DNA from 3 places in the Marinicellulosiphila megalodicopiae genome. Region 2 is predicted to be linked to each of the others. Evidence: predicted binding sites of a transcription regulator. Region 2 holds the regulator's gene; each other region holds the start of a gene.
The links. The regulator LexA, encoded in region 2, represses DNA repair genes until DNA is damaged. The targets are predictions, from matches to a motif close to TACTGTNTANNTANACAGTA.

Region 1 (5,963 bases), 2.2 Mb from region 2:
GAAGTTACTGTCAATAAAATTACAATTGATGATAGTGTTCGAGATCTAGATGGATTAGTAGCTTCAATTAATGAAAGCTTATCTGCACAATCTGGTAGTACTGTAATTGCTCAAAATAATGAAGGGAAATTATCATTTGAAACGCGCGATAATTTTTCTGGTGGTATTACAGTAGGTAATTTCCGAGACGGTAACAACCAATCAGAAGATGTAACAGAAACTCAAAATATTACTGATAGTGATATTAACGCATTATTTGGTATGGATATTACCACTGCATCAGGTGCACCAAGCACTGGTTCTGGTGTAAAAGGTAATGTAGATTTAGATGCAACAGGCGCATCACCAATAACGTTAAGTAACGACACATCTGCAGGCACAAAAGCACAAATCAGCATTGTTGGCGCTACTATGGATACAGATGCCGCAGCGACTGCTGGTGGTGTTGTAAAAATCACATTGGGTGATATAACTGCTGAGATTGCAGCAAATACATTAGTTCAAGGTGCAGATGCTGAATATGATGATTTTGTTGACGATTTAAATACTCAATTAGCTGCTAGTGATTTGAATGGGTTGGTCGTAGCTGACTGGGACGGTACTAATATCAATATTACTGCTGTTAATGCAACTGACGAAGACTTAACTATTACCAGTGACGCTGATGATGCTGCAGCTGCTGATGTACTTGCAGAACTTGATCTAATAGATGATCTTTTTGGTGTAAATTTAAGTGATGGTGCTGGTCAAACTATTGCTGTAAACGACCAAGCAGCCAATACATCTACTCTATCAGCAACTGGTGTAGCTGCAACGACCAAAAATAACACCATGACTATTGACTTAACGAATGCAGGTATTTCTGAAGAAATCACAATTGCTGAGAGCTCTGATCCAAGTGGATCTTATGCCGATAATGATTCTTTAGTAACAGCAATCAACTCAGCCATAGCTGATAACACCAATTTAAATGGTAAAGTTCAGGCATTCAGCGAAGACGGTGGTATTTCAATTCGTCAATTAGATGAAAACTCAACCGATACATTAACTGCTACTGGATTAGCGGCAACCTCAGTACTTGGCACTCAATCTACAGTTGCTGCATCTACAGCTGCAGTGGATAGCGCCACTTCGACTGTCGTAGGTGATGGCGATGGGGAAGTTGGTGGGGCGGATACTTTTGAAGGTGGCTTTACTCTTGTTGCAGATGGCGACGTTAATGAAATAAATATTTCAGGTGGGGACAATACAGGTAATGGTAATATTGCACATTCAGGTATTGCAGAGGGCTCATATAAAGCAGGCGTTGCATCCGTAACATCTACCACAAAAACGGCTACCGTTAATGAAACTAGAGGTACGGGTATTGCAGGATCAGCAATTAGTGAACCAATTACTGTAATTAATTCCGGTGCTCAAGATGCTATTCAAGCATCAATTGGTGGAGCTGCAAGTGCATTTAACGCAACTACAACTAATTTTGGTGGGAACGCTGGCGCTGATGCAATGAGTTTTGAATTAACACTAGCAGGTGCGGAGTCTGGTAATGGAACAGTCGAGATTGCTTTAACCACTGACATCCAGAGTGTTGATGCATTATTAGCAGATATTAATGATGAATTAACAGCCAGTGGAGTGGGAATAACTGCCCAATCTAATTCAGCAGGTGATGGGATTGAATTCGTTGCTAATAACGGCGGTGATGCAGAAATAACAATAGGTGAATTAAACACAGGGTATAATGGGGCAGCTGTTGGTTCGACCACAGCAGGGTTATCTGCAGCACTAGGTATGAATATTGACCCTACAGCTGATACTGCTAGTATAGATTTGGCAGCATCTGGTGGTACTGGCCAAGATTTAAGTGCTGGAGCAGTTACATTTGATATATCCCTTGCAGATTTCAATGGTGATGAAGTTTCTAGCGCCTCAATATCACTAAGCGGTGATTATACTCAGGCTGGTAATGGCGGTAGCCTTGCAGATGCTCAACAAGCATTAATAGATGATTTAAACTCCCAATTATCCTCACAAGGGGCAGGCATAACAGTTACATCAGATGGCACCACAGGTTTTGGTACTGATAAATTAATTTTTACATCAGATACTACTGAATCTGACTTAGTAATGACTTTAGATAACTTTGCCAATACTTCGGGGGTTTCAAATGCAAACGTAGATACCATGTTAGGTACCGGTAATGCTGTAGCAACACCTGGGGCATTAGATAGTGATCTTTCATCAGCAAATACTGGCGGCGGTGCTATTTCCCGTACAGCTGGTACGGACGGGATTGTTAGCTCAAATTCATTAAGTCACGCTTCTACTCATGCAACATTAGGTAATAGCACTACAGTTGCTGGTGAAAATGAAGTTTCAATTAACAATACACTTTCATTCTCAGTTGATGGTGGTGAAGTAGAAGAAATCACATTGGATGCAGCCACTTATGCAGATACAGATGCATTAGTTGATGAAATAAATGACAAATTAGGTGATTCAACCAATCTTCAAGGTGCTACAGCTTACAACGAAGATGGAGCTGTAGTTATTCGCTCTAACAACACAGCAAACTCAGGCAGTATTTCCGCAATTGGCGGGACGGCGGCTGACGACTTAGGGTTAGATGCTGTTAACGGTACAGCTGTGGATAAAGAGTTAGGTGTTAAATCCCTAGAAGCTGGTGACTTAGTTATAAACGATGTAGCTATTTCTGCTGCTAAAAACTCTTACGACACCGCGTCGTTCGATGGTGCAGACACTTCCGTTAAAAGTGCGTCAGGTATTGCAATAGCCGAAGCAATAAATCGATCAAGCGAGGCTACAGGTGTGACTGCTGAAGTAAATGCAACTTCAGTTGTAGGTGGAGACGCATCGGGCTCAACCAACTATGGGTCTGGTGATGCTGGTAACATCCATATTAATGGTGTTGATTTAGGCACTATTACACTAACTGGTAATCAAGAAGATGACCGTAGAACCGCAGTTGACATGATCAATGACAAAGCAGGTCAAACAGGCGTTTCAGCTACTGATAATGGGGTATCTATTTCATTAATGGCAGCAGATGGACGTAACCTTTCAGTTGCAATTGATAACAAGTCGGCATCAAATTCTGGTAGTGGTGACGATAAAGGCATTGGTTTTGGTGCGGCAATAGGTTTAGATGCATCTGTTGACGGAATTGGTGAAGGTGATATCACAGGTGATGATAGTAAAACAACTAACAACACTTATGAGACAGCTTATTCAACAATTAAACTAAGTTCAGCTGGGTCAATTGATATCAAAGGTGGTCTAAACGGCAACGATGCAATTGAAAAACTAGGCCTTGAAACCGGCGAATTCGGTGGCGCAACTGACGGTCAATTCGTAAAAGACATTGACATATCAACCCTAGAAGGTGCAAATGCGGCAATTTCAGCATTAGATAACGCACTTGAAAAAGTGGCCAGCGAACGAGCAAACTTAGGTGCGATGCAAAACCGCATGGAAACAACGGTAAGTAACTTAGCGATCACTTCTGAAAACTTAACGGCCTCTAACTCTCGAATTCGAGATGCGGATTTCGCGACAGAGTCAGCAGAGTTGTCTCGTACACAGGTTCTTCAACAAGCAGGTATCTCAATTCTTGCTCAGGCGAACCAACGTGGTCAACAAGTATTATCACTTCTTGGTTAATCGGATTATACGATTCATTAGTCGCCTTAACTTTTTTCAAAGAACAGGCGGCTAAATTTAAACCGAACAACGAAGTAATCGAGGTGTAATATGACAGATGTATCAACAAACTATGGTAAAGCATTGCCAACGCAAGAAATCGAAAAGATTCAAGCGATCGATAAAGATAATACGGCAAAGTCAAAACCAAACAGTTCAAATGCAGATGTGAACGTTACTCATACCAAAGAAACGAATATCTCAACTGAACAATCAGTACAAGAAAAAGCAAAAGAAAAGCAAATTGAAAAAGAAGAACTAGAAAATGCAGTGGCCTCTTTGAATCAATATGTACAGACTTTTGAAAGAAAATTAGACTTTCAACTAGATGAAGAAAGTGGTGTCACTGTTATCAAAGTATACGATGCAACTGACGAAAAACTGATCAGACAGATCCCAAACGAAGAGGCGTTAACCCTGGCTCAACACCTTAACCAACAGGATCCACCACAGCTTTTTAGTGCACAGGTCTAATTTTTATAAATACAAAAACCAGCAACTGCTGGTTTTTTTTCGCCCTTGCCAAATAATATTAAATTCCTAAAATTATCTAAAAAACTAAAGATTAAACTGTATTTTTTTGCAATCAAACCTTGCAATAAAAACTCCTCATACTAATATACTGTATATACAACCATACAAATTTAATTAATATGAATTTATATATTGCTGAAAAACCAAGCCTTGCCAGAGCCATTGCACAAGCTTTACCTAAACCCCATAAAACCATGGACGGATTTATAGTCTGCGGCAACTCTGACCATGTTTCTTGGTGTGTGGGTCATTTATTAGAGTCTGCTCAGCCTGATGCTTATGACGCAAAATATAAAAAATGGCAGATGGATCACTTGCCTATTGTGCCTGTTAAGTGGAAGTTAAGTGAAAAACAGCAAACCAAAAAGCAATTAAGCGTTTTACGTAAGCTGGTTAAACAAACAACCCAAATCATTCACGCAGGCGATCCAGATCGTGAAGGCCAGTTATTAGTCGACCAAGTGATCCATCATTTACCCATGAAAGACAGCCTGCGCAAACAAGCACAGCGCTGTTTGATCAGTGACTTGACTGCTTCGGCCGTTGCTAAGTCATTACAAAATTTACAGCCCAATCAAAACTTTGCATCATTATCGACCTGCGCCCTAGCGCGCACTCGAGCCGATTGGTTGTTTGGCATTAATTTAAGTCGTGCCTTTACTCTACAAGGGCAAATTCAAGGCTCGCAAACAGTATTGTCTGTAGGACGAGTACAAACGCCAATATTGGGTTTAGTAGTAAAACGCGATGCTGATATTGAACAACACAGAAGTGCCACGTATTTTGAAGTGGAAGCCCATGTTAATATTCATTCAAACAATACTATTTTTAAATGGCAGCCAAGCGAGCATTGCCAGGACCACATGAATGATGAAAACCAAATCATTAATCCCAAACTTGCACAAAATGTAGCGAGTCGTATCATAAATCAGTCGACAATCATTACTAAAAACAAAATTGAAACTAAACAACAATCGGCACCTCAAGTGTATAACTTGTCGGCATTACAAATTGACTGTGCAAAACGTTTCAAATATTCAGCACAAACTGTATTAGATACCTGTCAGTCGTTGTATGAAAAGCATAAGTTAATCACCTATCCACGATCGGATAATCGATTTTTACCTTTTGAACATTACCAACAACGTCACAATGTTTTCAAAAGTTTTATCCACAATATCAATTTATTTGATCAAGACTTATGCAAAAAATTTGAACAAGCAGATTTAACTAAACAACCTAAATGTTTTAACGACAAAAAAATTGGTGCCCATCACGGCATTATTCCCACGGTTAAATCGTTAAGGTCAGCTTCACTATCGCAACATGAAAAAAATATTTATCAAATGATTGCTCGTCAGTACGCGATGCAATTTTTTGATTTATTTCAAAGCCAACACCAAAATATAGAATGCGAAATACAAAAAGGAATATTTAAACATCAACGAAGCCAATGTGTGCAAATGGGTTGGAAAACCATCAGTGTATTTGAAACTAAAAAAGACGATGCTGACATTTTAAAGATCAACATTAATGATGAGTTTACTTGTACAGATGCCCAGGTATTAGAAAAACACACTCAACCACCCCAACCATTTACCGATGCAACATTACTAAAAGCCATAACGGGAATATCTCGTTTTGTCAGTGATCAACAATTAAAATCCGTATTAAAAGAAACCGATGGAATAGGCACAGAAGCCACCCGC
Region 2 (5,963 bases):
TTTTAGCGCGAGACTTCCATAATCGCCAAATGATTTGAAATGCTGTGTATGTTTTACCTGTGCCAGTTGCCATTACCAACAATGCGCGATTCTGGCCTGAACTGATTGCTTCAATGGTTTTATTAATGGCTTGAAGTTGATAATAACGCGGCGCTTTGCCTGAACCGTCATCATAATAATTTTGTGTAATTATTGGCAATTGTTGCTGGGTATAACCTTTATACACACAATATTTTTGCCAAAGGGTTTGAGGCGACGGGAACTCGTCTAAAGTAATCTCACGCTCAATAGGCTCACCTTTTAACGCGGTTTTATCATGAAAAATAAAGCCGTCTCCATTCGATGAAAATACAAATGGGACATCTAATAAACGCGCATAATCTAATGCTTGCTGAATGCCTTTACCCATCTCGTGTTTATTCGCTTTTGCTTCAATCACCGCCAAAGGCATATTAGGCTTATGATAAAGCACAATATCTGCAGACTTTACAGTTTGGCGCATACCAATTTGACCGCGCACAATCACCTTACCGTCACGCAAAGACACTTCTTGCCTGATTTGATTCATAGAGTCCCAACCTGAGGATTCGACCGAAGGCATGATGAATTTAGAAATGATGTCCGATTCAGAAAGCTGTTTTTTATCCATTTTAATAAAGCCGCAAGATCATGTAAAAAGTGCGTCGACTATATCATATATGTGGATTTGATGAAGTATTGGTGAAAGCTTGATTTTGTTGCTGGTGATAGTTGCGTGTAAGAGGACTAATTGTAATCTCGCAAACTTTAAAAAATCCTAAAAACATCCACTTTTTCAGCAAAAAATATCAGTGTCGGGCCCAAAATTCCACACCGACACAACAAGGACAACAAGGACAACAAGGACAACAAGGACAACAAGGACAACAAGGACACACTCTTTAGAGTATTAATTTAGATATGATATTTAGCTTAAAACTCGAATTGATTTAATTTTGTAAATTTGGACTGGAATGCAGAAATGGCACTGCTTCGTATTATTGGCCATTGAAATTAAATGCTAAGGCTTATTTCTTTTAGGAGTTTGCTTACTCACGGATTTGAGTAAGCTTTTTTAATTATTGAATACTGATTAATCACGCGCCAATTCATGTAACGGCAGGCTGGATTTTATATCAGGCATTCCTTCAAGAAAAACCACGTTGGGTTGGAAATTTTTATAAGCGAGAAATATGTATTCATTCCAATAATTAGTGCTTAAACCATATTTCATGATTTCATTATAAGACGCAACACTTTGTTTTTGTTTAGTGTTTTTCATATTTCTTTCAAAAAAATCTAACCAATTTTTTTCGACTTGATGATCGTCTTGATTCTGATTTCCAAGTACATAAGGGGTGGTAAAAACAACACTGTAATCAATATGATCAAATAACGCTGGGAAAATTCGAGCCAGCCAAATTTCACCTGATCGACCATTATAACCTGAAGGGCAAATTACTTTGATTTCTTTATTGGTGACTAATTCTTTTAAATTAATGAACTTGCCTGATTGTCCTAAATGTTTATAAATCCCCATTGATGATGATTGCATTTTCTCAAAAATATCAATATAGCTGTTATCGGCATTGATAAATTTACAAAAATCCGTAGCGACGGTGCATAACGTTTCTTTTTTTGCCCCCTGTGTACTTAAGTCAAACGCACCCCAGCATGTAAAATAAGATTTTGTGATGGGGCTACTAGGTGGCCCTGATGGTAAATATTCATCAACGGCATGAGCGTAGGGGGCTGTTAATTTTTCAAGTGATGGAAATTGACCAACTTGCTCAATGAGTACAGAAAGTTGGTTTTGGGCATACATATACAAGGCATGCAATGGATCTAAATCGCTTAGTTGTTTTTCGCTGACGATGCTTTTTTGATATTGCTCTGCAGTAAACTTCCCTTCTTGCCATTGTTGGATGTGGGTAATTTTGTTTTTTAATTGTGTTGCTGCTGATTCAATCAACTTTCGTGCAATTGGGCCTCGGCCTGTAAATCGCTTTTGTACTTTTTTATTTTTTTTCATAATTTTATTTTATACCAGATATGCAGAAATTGATGGATTAGGTAAGAGTTGGGTAAGGATTGAGTAAATGCCGTGATTATACTTTTTATGCTCCACAACGTAAATATTGGGTAGCTGCTCATGACAAATTTAAAAGAGACACTCATTTAAATTTATAAGATATTTCTAGAGCTTATCAACCCTACTTCCAAATTAGAAGCTTGATGTATTTTTAAGAAAATCCAAACACCCACCCTTAAACATTTTTAATTAATAGCCTTTAATATCAAGGCTTTTAGTGAGTTGTAAAAATTAAATTTGTCCGAAAATCGATGGCCTTTTTCGGACAGGATTGTAATTGTTAATCAAAATAAAATGTTGAGCTAGCAACTAACCCAATTAACAAACATTCAACTTCAAAGAAATTACTATTTCTTAAAACTATGAATTTCACACTCAGACTCATTTGGCCAAACTTGTTGTTTATCCACACCATAGTTTGAGCAGGTGGCCAAACTATAATGTGGCACACACTTAACCAGCAACAAACTCAAATCCTATGTTTACATCACCAGATTACTGTATATACTTACATCAATGTATATACTCACAGTCTTTTGGAGCTTTTATGATCAAACTTACTACTCGTCAACAGCAGGTTTTGGATTTAATTAAATCCAGTATTGAAGAAACCGGTTTTCCTCCTACTCGCGCTGAGCTTGCGACGACTTTAGGTTTTAAGTCTCCTAATGCCGCAGAGGAACACATTAAAGCCCTTGCGCGTAAGGGAGCAATTGAGATTTTACCGGGCGCTAGCCGTGGTATTAAGATTGTTGAAAAAGATAAAGGCTTGCCGATTGTTGGTAGTGTGGCAGCAGGTTCGCCTATTCTGGCCACTGAGCATATTGATGAGTATTTGAATTTGCCCGGTAATATGTTTTACCCAAGCGCCGATTACTTGTTGCGTGTACAGGGTATGAGCATGAAAGATATTGGCATTTATGAAGATGATTTGATTGGTGTACATAAAACCGATCGCATTCGAAATGGTGATATTGTGATTGCGCGTATTGATGAAGATGTAACGGTTAAGCGCTACGAACGTAAGGGCAATGTGATATATCTGCACCCAGAAAACGAAGAGTTTAATGTGATTGAAGTGGATACAACTTCTTGCCATTTTGAAGTGGAAGGGGTGTATGTAGGCGTTATCAGACGCCAAGTCTAACCAGATCACACCAAACTTTGCACATTACTGCGTTTAAAAAATGATTAAAAACTTGTCTGGAACAAGCTTTAACGACGAATAGTCGGCCCTCAAGGCGAAACATAGGATGTGCTGAGTATTTACACTTAAACTCACATTTTTTAGCCTTGCCCTGTACAAAGTTTGGCGCAAGCTGAATTGGTGGAGATACTAAGTATTTACAGACTACTTAACTTAGAGGCAAACTCACATTTCTTGGCTCGAACTGCACAAATTTAATGACAATTAAAATTAGTAGCAAAATAAACTGAATTCGCTTAGGCTCAGCTACAATAGGCTCAGCTACAAGATGTTACTTAACCGCAAATAATTCGTTATTTTGCGGTTTTATTATTTATGGGTTAATGATTTTTCTGTTAATCTGTTTTTATTTGTCCATTTAAAAATAGAGGTGTGTTTTGTCTAATATTCTGTCTGGTTTTTTATTGCAAAAATCTTGGCAAGATATTAACGAGCAATTGGTGTTAACCTTTTATTTCAAAACTCATGACCAAGTGGCCAAAGTAATCATCGATGATGAGAAGCCTTTATTTTTTATTGAGCAGCAACATTCACAACAAGCCTTTGATATTATCTCCCGAGTATTACCCAACAAACAAAGCTGGTCGATTAAACCGGTTGAGTTACAAAGCTTTCATTTTAATCCGGTTTGCGCCATCTATTTTAATAGTCAAAAGCAGATTTACCTTGCTAGACAAGCATTAAGCTCTGCTGATATTCAAACATTTGAGTCTGATGTTAATCCTGCGTCACGATATTTAATGGAGCGTTTCATTCACGCAAGTGCGATGATTCAATGTAATGAAGCACAACCTTCTGCTAATAAGTTCAGGCCAAGCAAATCCCATCCTAATTTTTCTGTTATTCATAATCCAAAATTAAAATCTGTGGATCATTTTGATCACATTGAGTTTTGTGTGATGTCTTTAGATATTGAGACTTCCATTGTGGATGAACGCTTACTATCGATTGCTTGTACCAGCTATCAGTACCCTAATAATTTAAGTTTGCAACGTGATGTATTTATTTTATCGACACCTAAGTTTTCAACTGATGATGAATACATTCATATTTGTTTGGATGAAGCGCAGCTATTACGTGAATTTGTGGCTTATTTTTTATCGGTTAATCCCGATATTATTATTGGCTGGTCCGTTGTGGATTTTGATTTTAATTTTTTACAAAATAAATCCAAACAGTTTAATGTGCCTTTAAATCTTGGGCGAAACCAAGAAACCATTGTTTGGCAAAGTAGACGTGACGATGACAGCAAACGATTAATCATTGAAGGTCGCGTGGTAGTTGACGGCATTGATGCTTTAAAAAATACAACCTACCAACTAAATAAATACTCGCTAGATTTTGTTGCCAATCACTTTTTAGGAAAAGGTAAATTAATTGATCACCCTGAGCAACGCGCTTTAGAAATTGTGCGTTTATTTGAAGATCAAACCGATGATTTTATTGCTTACAACATTGAAGATTGCGATTTGGTTTGGGAAATTTTTATTAAGGCGGATTTATTTGGTTATTTGTTTCAGCGCGAACAATTAACAGGACTGCCATTAAATCGATTAGGCGGCTCCGTTGAAGCGTTTGATTATCGTTATTTACCTTTATTACATCGCAAAGGATTTGTAGCACCTAATACACCAATTGATCCTGAAGGTGTGGGTAGCCCTGGCGGTTATGTGTTTGATTCGATTGCGGGTTTGTATCAAAATATTTTAGTGTTTGATTATAAAAGCCTTTATCCAAGTATTATTCAGACATTTAAAGTCGATCCATTAGGGTTAGCCGTTGCACAAAACGATTTAAAACTGTCGGCTAACTATGACCAACAAGAAACCATTATTGATGACAAACACAATTACATCGCAGGATTTAACCAAGCGGTTTTTAATAAAGGCAATCAAATACTGCCCGAGTTAATTACTCAACTTTGGGCTGCGCGTGATGATGCAAAAGCAAATAAATTATCTGCTCGCTCTCAAGCTATCAAAATTATTATGAATTCTTTTTATGGTGTTTTGGGTACTCCAGGATGTCGATTTTTTAATCATCAGTTACCCAGCTCCATAACATTGCGTGGTCATCAAATTTTAACTGAAAGTAAACGTTGGTTTGAACAAAAAGGCTTACAGGTTATTTATGGGGATACAGATTCTATTTTTGTGCATTTAAGTCAGCCTTGTGCCGACATTACTGAATATGCACAATCCTTACAAAATGAATTAAACCAATATTGGCAAGATGCGTTACAACAACGCCACCAAATACAAAGTCACTTAGAGTTAGAATTTGAAGCGCATTATCAGCATTTTGTCATGCCAAGAATTCGTGGTATGGAAAAAGGCAGTAAAAAACGCTATGCCGGTTTAAAACATGGCGAACATACTGCCGATGATATTATATTTAAAGGATTAGAGGCTGTTCGCAGTGATTGGACAGAAGTTGCACAAAAGATGCAACGACAGTTATTCTTTTTGGTATTTACGGATCAAGATAAAATACAAGAACTGCTGCAAACGTTAATTATTCAGCTTAAAAATAAAGAGCTAGACAGCCAGTTATTATTTAAAAAACGTTTACGTAAACCATTAAGCGAATTTACTGCAATGATTCCGCCACATATACAGGCAATATTGAAGCTTCCTTTAACAGAAC
Region 3 (5,963 bases), 650 kb from region 2:
CAACATGGTTGCTCCTTCTGGTGAAGGCGCGGTACGTTGTATGCAACAAGCAATGAGTACAGTTAACGGTCCAATTGACTACATTAATGCTCATGGCACATCGACTCCTGCAGGTGATACTGCTGAACTTGGTGCAGTAAATACTGCATTTGGTGATAACGTTCCAATGGTTGCATCAACTAAATCTCTAACGGGTCACTCGTTAGGTGCAACAGGTGTTCAAGAAGCAATTTATTCATTATTAATGATGGAAAATAACTTCGTAGCGGCATCTGCAAACGTTGAAAACTTAGATCCTTTAGCGGTTGACGCAAACATCGTAACTAAAATGCGTGACAACATGACACTAAATCGTGTGATGTCTAACAGCTTTGGTTTTGGTGGCACTAACGCGACATTGATCATGGATAAATACAACGCTTAATTATTTAGCGATTATTTAATCCAAAAAAAGCCTGAATGTTTCGATATATTCAGGCTTTTTTTTGTTTGAAATTTGATGCTGTTAGTTTGTTAAACAGCTTCGAGCTTAGCAAATTGGAGCATCAGCCATTTGGTGCTTTCTATAAATTGAACTTCAACTCGCGCATTAGTACCAATACCTTCACAAGATAAAATAACGCCTCTGCCAAATACAGGATGGTTCACATCTTGACCCAATTGAAAGCCCGAGTCACTCATGATTTCTTTTGGCGTTTCTGTAAACATAACAGGGCGCGACACTTGAGAATTTAATCGAATCTCTTGTAAATGTTCATTTGGAATTTCTCTAATAAAACGCGATGAAGCATTGAATTGCTCGTTACCATATAAGCGACGACTCTCTGCATAAGAAATGCACAAATGTTTGCGGGCGCGAGTGATGCCAACATAACAAAGACGGCGCTCTTCTTGTAAACCGTCGGGGTCATCCATCGACATTTTATGAGGAAATAATTGTTCTTCTAGTCCTGCTAAATAGACTCGGTCAAATTCTAACCCTTTGGCGCTGTGCAATGTCATTAAACTCACTGCTTGTTCGTGAGTGTCTGCTTGATTGTCTCCTGCATCAAGTGATGCCTGAGAAACAAATTCGGATAAATCACTATTGTCGCTTTCATTTATAAAACTGGCAGCAGCCGATACAAGCTCTTTTAAGTTTTCTACGCGAGTGCGGCCTTTTTCGCCTTTTTCTTTTTGGTGATGCGCAATTAGGTTGGATTGTTTGATGATAAAATCGGTGATTTCTGCCAAATTCATTTCATCGCTTTGGCTGTCGATGTCATTAATTAATGTTAAAAACCCTTCAATTGCCGAGCAAGCGCGATTGGGTAAAATTTTATGTTCAACAATTTGTGATGCTGCTTGCCAAAATGATATGCCTTGGTCACGTGCAAATATTCGCATTGTATCAATGGACTTATTACCAATGCCTCGAACAGGCAAATTAATAATGCGTTCCATGGCGGTGTCGTCATGACGATTTAACATCATGCGTAAATAACACATTGCATTTTTAATTTCTAAGCGGTCGTAGAATCGATGCCCACCAAAAATGCGATAAGGAATCGACATGCGAATTAAATGCTCTTCAATTACACGTGATTGTGCGTTTGAGCGATACAAAATTGCCATTTCATTAAACTCATCGCTTTGCCCGTCAATGTCATCGGCTATAAAACGCGCTTCATCATGTTCGTTATAAGCGGCATATAAACGAATGGTTTCGCCATCTTCATCATCGGTCCATAATTCTTTACCTAAACGACCAGAGTTATTATCGATCACGGCATTGGCTGCTTTCAAGATATGTCCGCTTGAGCGATAGTTTTGTTCAAGTTTAACGGTTTCTACTTTTGGAAAATCTTCGCTGAAACGTAAAATGTTCTCAACTTTTGCACCGCGCCATCCGTAAATGGATTGGTCGTCATCACCCACTACCATTAAATTTGCGTTTTCTCCACAAAGCACTCGAAGCCAAGCGTATTGAATGCTGTTGATATCCTGATACTCGTCCACCAATACATGACGAAAGCGTTCTTGGTAATGTTTGAGTACCTCTGGATTGTTTAACCATAATTCATGGGCGCGAAGTAATAATTCTGCAAAATCCACCACGCCAGTTTGCTGGCAGATTAATTCATATTGTTCGTAAATTTTGAGCATGCCTTGTTCATGAAAATCAGAAGAAGGTGGAATATGTTTGAATCGTTTGCCTTCATCCTTTTGGCCGTTAATGAACCATTGAGCGGATTTAGGTTGCCATTTTGTGTCGTCTAAATTTAAGTCTTTTACGATTCGCTTTACAAGACGCAATTGATCATCGCTGTCTAATACCTGGAATTGCTCAGGTAATTTGGCTTCAACGTAATGGGTTTTTAATAATCGATGAGCAAGGCTGTGAAATGTGCCGACCCACATGCCCTTTGGTGGTTGCATCATTAATGATTCAATTCGAGAGCGCATTTCCTTGGCAGCTTTATTAGTAAAGGTAACGGCTAACACGCCAAAAGAGCTGGCTTGACCGGTCTCAACTAAATAAGCAATGCGATGCGTTAATACTCGAGTTTTCCCGCTACCGGCACCTGCAAGCACTAAAGTGTGTTGACTGTCGGTACAAACCGCTTGGCGTTGAGGTTCGTTCAGTGGGTCAATAAGGCGAGAAATATCCATTGCTATAAAATACCTGTACAAAAATACAGGTAGTTTAGCATTATTGGGTTTTAAGGTTAAGCAAAAAAATAATAAGTGAGAAGTAACTTTAACTTTTTATTCTTTGAATAATATTCTAATTGAGCCAGGTTAACACAGTGGATTTGTGAAACTTTCTTATAAGTCTTTGGGGGGGCTGTCTCCTTTTTAATTATTAATATAAGTAGGTGTATTGCTTGATTCTACACAATATCACTAGAAGTGATGTCATGGCAGTTTGTGCAGGAGGTTGATTTATTAGCAGAAAGCCTATTAACACAAAGCCTTTTAACACAAAGCCTATTAACACAAAGCCTATTAACAAAAACAACAGCTTCTCAAATTTTGCTTATTCTGGATTAACTTCAATATTGTCAGTTTATTAGTGAATCAACTTGATTCAAAGATCCTTAAGTATCAATTTAGAAAAGGACTAATTATAATAATTATTTTTTATCGACACTTAATTATGAAGTCACTTGAAATTCTGCAATCTATAAACTCAACGCATTATAATGCTAAGTGGACACTTAGTACTTGGTTATATTGGTTAATTGTGCCTGTCATGTTGATAATATCTGTATTATTCGTATTTTTACTCAATGCAGATGAGATTACTCGAGCTGGATATTGGGGGATGCAAATTGATTTTTTTATAAAAATGAATGAAGTATTGTCATTTTTACCAGATTCGCTTTGGTTAAATATGACATATTTAGGTGATGGTGCGGTGATTTTTGCATTGTTCTCATTTTTAATCATTGTTAGAACCCAGATTTGGGCAGCTATGTTTGGATCAGCAGTCTGTGCTGGATTAATGTCTTATTTTGGAAAAAAAGTGTTACATATTCCAAGACCCGCAGGTGTGTTGGATGTTGAATTATTTAATGTGATTGGGCGCACACTTAAAGGATATAATAGCTTGCCCTCAGGTCATTCAATTACTATATCAGTGACTGCAATAGCCATTCTAGCTACATTGTATGCTCATCCAAGTTTGTTAAAACATAAACTCATATTGGGTGTTGGTTTGTTGATAACATTAGTATTTTGTTTATCTCGTGTGGCTGTTGGTGCGCATTGGCCATTAGATATTATTAGTGGGTTAGCCTGTGGTTGGATTGCAGCATTAACTGGCGTCACTTTAGCGCGCAAATATCCTAGGTGGTGGCAAAGCATGCTTGAAGGTAAAAGATTATATATTTCAGCAGTAATTTTATTATTGTGGGCGCTAGGGTTAATTGTTCGAGCGTTTGATGAAATCGCAGCGGCTCCTGTTTTGATGGTGTCCGCATTTATGGCACTTTGTGTGTCGTGTGTATTATTTAATAAATCAATAAAAGGATAATCCATTGTCCAGAATGTTTGTATTTAAAGAATCTAATCCAAAGGGATTATTTGCAAATTGGAAAGTAGGGCCATATCAATTTATATTGTTGGTGTCTTTTATTAATGTTTTAGTTTTCCACAAACCATTATTTGACTTCACCTCTACTAATCTAAATATTTGGTCATTTAATGGTTTGCAAACGTCAATAACGCTTATATTGGTCCCCTTTATTTTCTCAGCTGTTTTTTTATATTTTGCAATGATGATACACCGTCATGTAGCAAAAACATTGTTCATCCTTTTAATAATTACCAATTCTGTCTTTTTATACTATATCGAAACTTATAACATTATCTTAGATAAATCTATGATGGGGAATATTTTTAATACTGATCGTGAAGAGGTTGCTAATTTAATTACTTATAAAGTATTTGTTTACCTTTTCTGTTATGGCTGTATACCCAGTTTTCTGTTGTTTAATTTAAAATGCAAACCTGTAAAACGAATTAAGCTGACTATTCAAATCATAGGTACTTTCTTTGGTGTCCTATTGTGGATATTTTTAACTTATAAAACAACTTTGTGGATCGATAAAAATGGTAAGCGATTGGGGGGCTTGGTGCTTCCTTGGTCTTATGTAGTAAATGGTCTAACCGTCCAAATTCCAAAATATTTAACGCCTCCAGAATTAATTTTATTGCCCGAAGCTACTATAAAAGCAACGGATAAGACTGTAGTTGTGCTTGTGTTTGGCGAAACCGCGCGCGCTAAGAATTTTGAATTTTATGGATATGAGCGTGACACTAATCCTAAATTAAAAGAAGTAGGAGCAATTGCGTTAAAAAATGCAAAGGCGTGTACAACTTACACCACTGGTTCATTAAAATGCATGATGAGCCATGTTAAACCCAGCTCTAAAAATTACGAACCACTACCGAATTATATGGTTAGAAATTCAGTAGAAGTATGGTGGCGTTCTAATAATTGGGGGGAAAAAAATATTGAAGTTAATGATTATAAAAAAGCAAAAGAGCTTCGTGAAAACTGTAAAAGCGATGGTTGTTTTACTGATGAAGTGTTGATGCGTGGCGTAATTGAGGGGATTCAAAATTCATCGAAAGATCAAATACTCGTCATTTTGCATCAATCTGGAAGTCACGGACCGACTTATTATAAAAAATATCCGAAGTTTTTTGAAAAATATACGCCAGTTTGCAAGTCTGTCGAACTTAATACTTGTAGCGAACAATCGTTGATAAATGCCTATGATAATACAATTTATTATACTGACTTTGTTTTGACATCCGTTATTGAGCAATTAAAGCAACTGAATGATTATTCGACAGTTATGATTTATGCTTCGGATCATGGTGAGTCTCTAGGGGAGTCGGGGTTGTATTTGCATGGTACACCAAAGCAGTTTGCTCCTGATGTACAAATTGATATCCCTTTTATTGTTTGGATGTCTGATACCTTTAAAGCGTCGCATCAAATTACTGAAGCTCAGTTGTTGGAAAAAGAATCTCACACTCATCAAAATATTTTCCATAGTGTAATGGGTGCATTTAAAATGCAAAGTGATATTTATCAACCTGAGTATGATATTTTCAATCAAAAACAATAATTATTTATCAATCTTTAAATGGTTATTTACATCACGACTTTTCTTAATTAATGCATCGTGATCGATTGGTTTTTTTTGTTTAGCCATTCGGTCATAAAGCACAACATTGGTTGTTGCTGCTAAATTCATGCAACCAATGGTTGGAATATATACAACATGGTCTGCTGATTTTACAATTGACAGATCAATGGATCCATCTTCTGGACCAAATACATAAATAGCCTGTTCGGGGTGTTTAAAGTCTGGTAAAGCAATTGCTCCTTCAACTAATTCAATACAAACGATTTTTGATTTACTTGTTTTTAATGTTTGAATGTTTTCGATTTTATTTAAGGGGAT

Region 1: TYM08_RS13525 (DNA topoisomerase III) is a predicted target of LexA. The motif match lies at 4,341-4,360, and genes of this name have one in related genera.
Region 3: uvrD (DNA helicase II) is a predicted target of LexA. The motif match lies at 2,664-2,683, and genes of this name have one in related genera.

Annotation. Positions count from the first base shown of each region.
Region 1 covers NZ_AP023087.1:3,129,268-3,135,230, forward strand. The annotation lists gene TYM08_RS13515 (flagellin) at 1-3,681, shown strand, start outside; gene TYM08_RS13520 (flagellar protein FlaG) at 3,772-4,194, shown strand; gene TYM08_RS13525 (DNA topoisomerase III) at 4,374-5,963, shown strand, end outside.
Region 2 covers NZ_AP023087.1:912,754-918,716, reverse strand. The annotation lists gene hsdR (EcoAI/FtnUII family type I restriction enzme subunit R) at 1-649, opposite strand, end outside; gene TYM08_RS03840 (hypothetical protein) at 1,112-2,050, opposite strand; gene lexA (transcriptional repressor LexA) at 2,658-3,257, shown strand; gene TYM08_RS03830 (DNA polymerase II) at 3,695-5,963, shown strand, end outside.
Region 3 covers NZ_AP023087.1:1,563,790-1,569,752, forward strand. The annotation lists gene fabB (beta-ketoacyl-ACP synthase I) at 1-424, shown strand, start outside; gene uvrD (DNA helicase II) at 514-2,652, opposite strand; gene TYM08_RS06545 (phosphatase PAP2 family protein) at 3,140-4,018, shown strand; gene eptA (phosphoethanolamine--lipid A transferase EptA) at 4,032-5,624, shown strand; gene TYM08_RS06555 (RNA methyltransferase) at 5,625-5,963, opposite strand, start outside.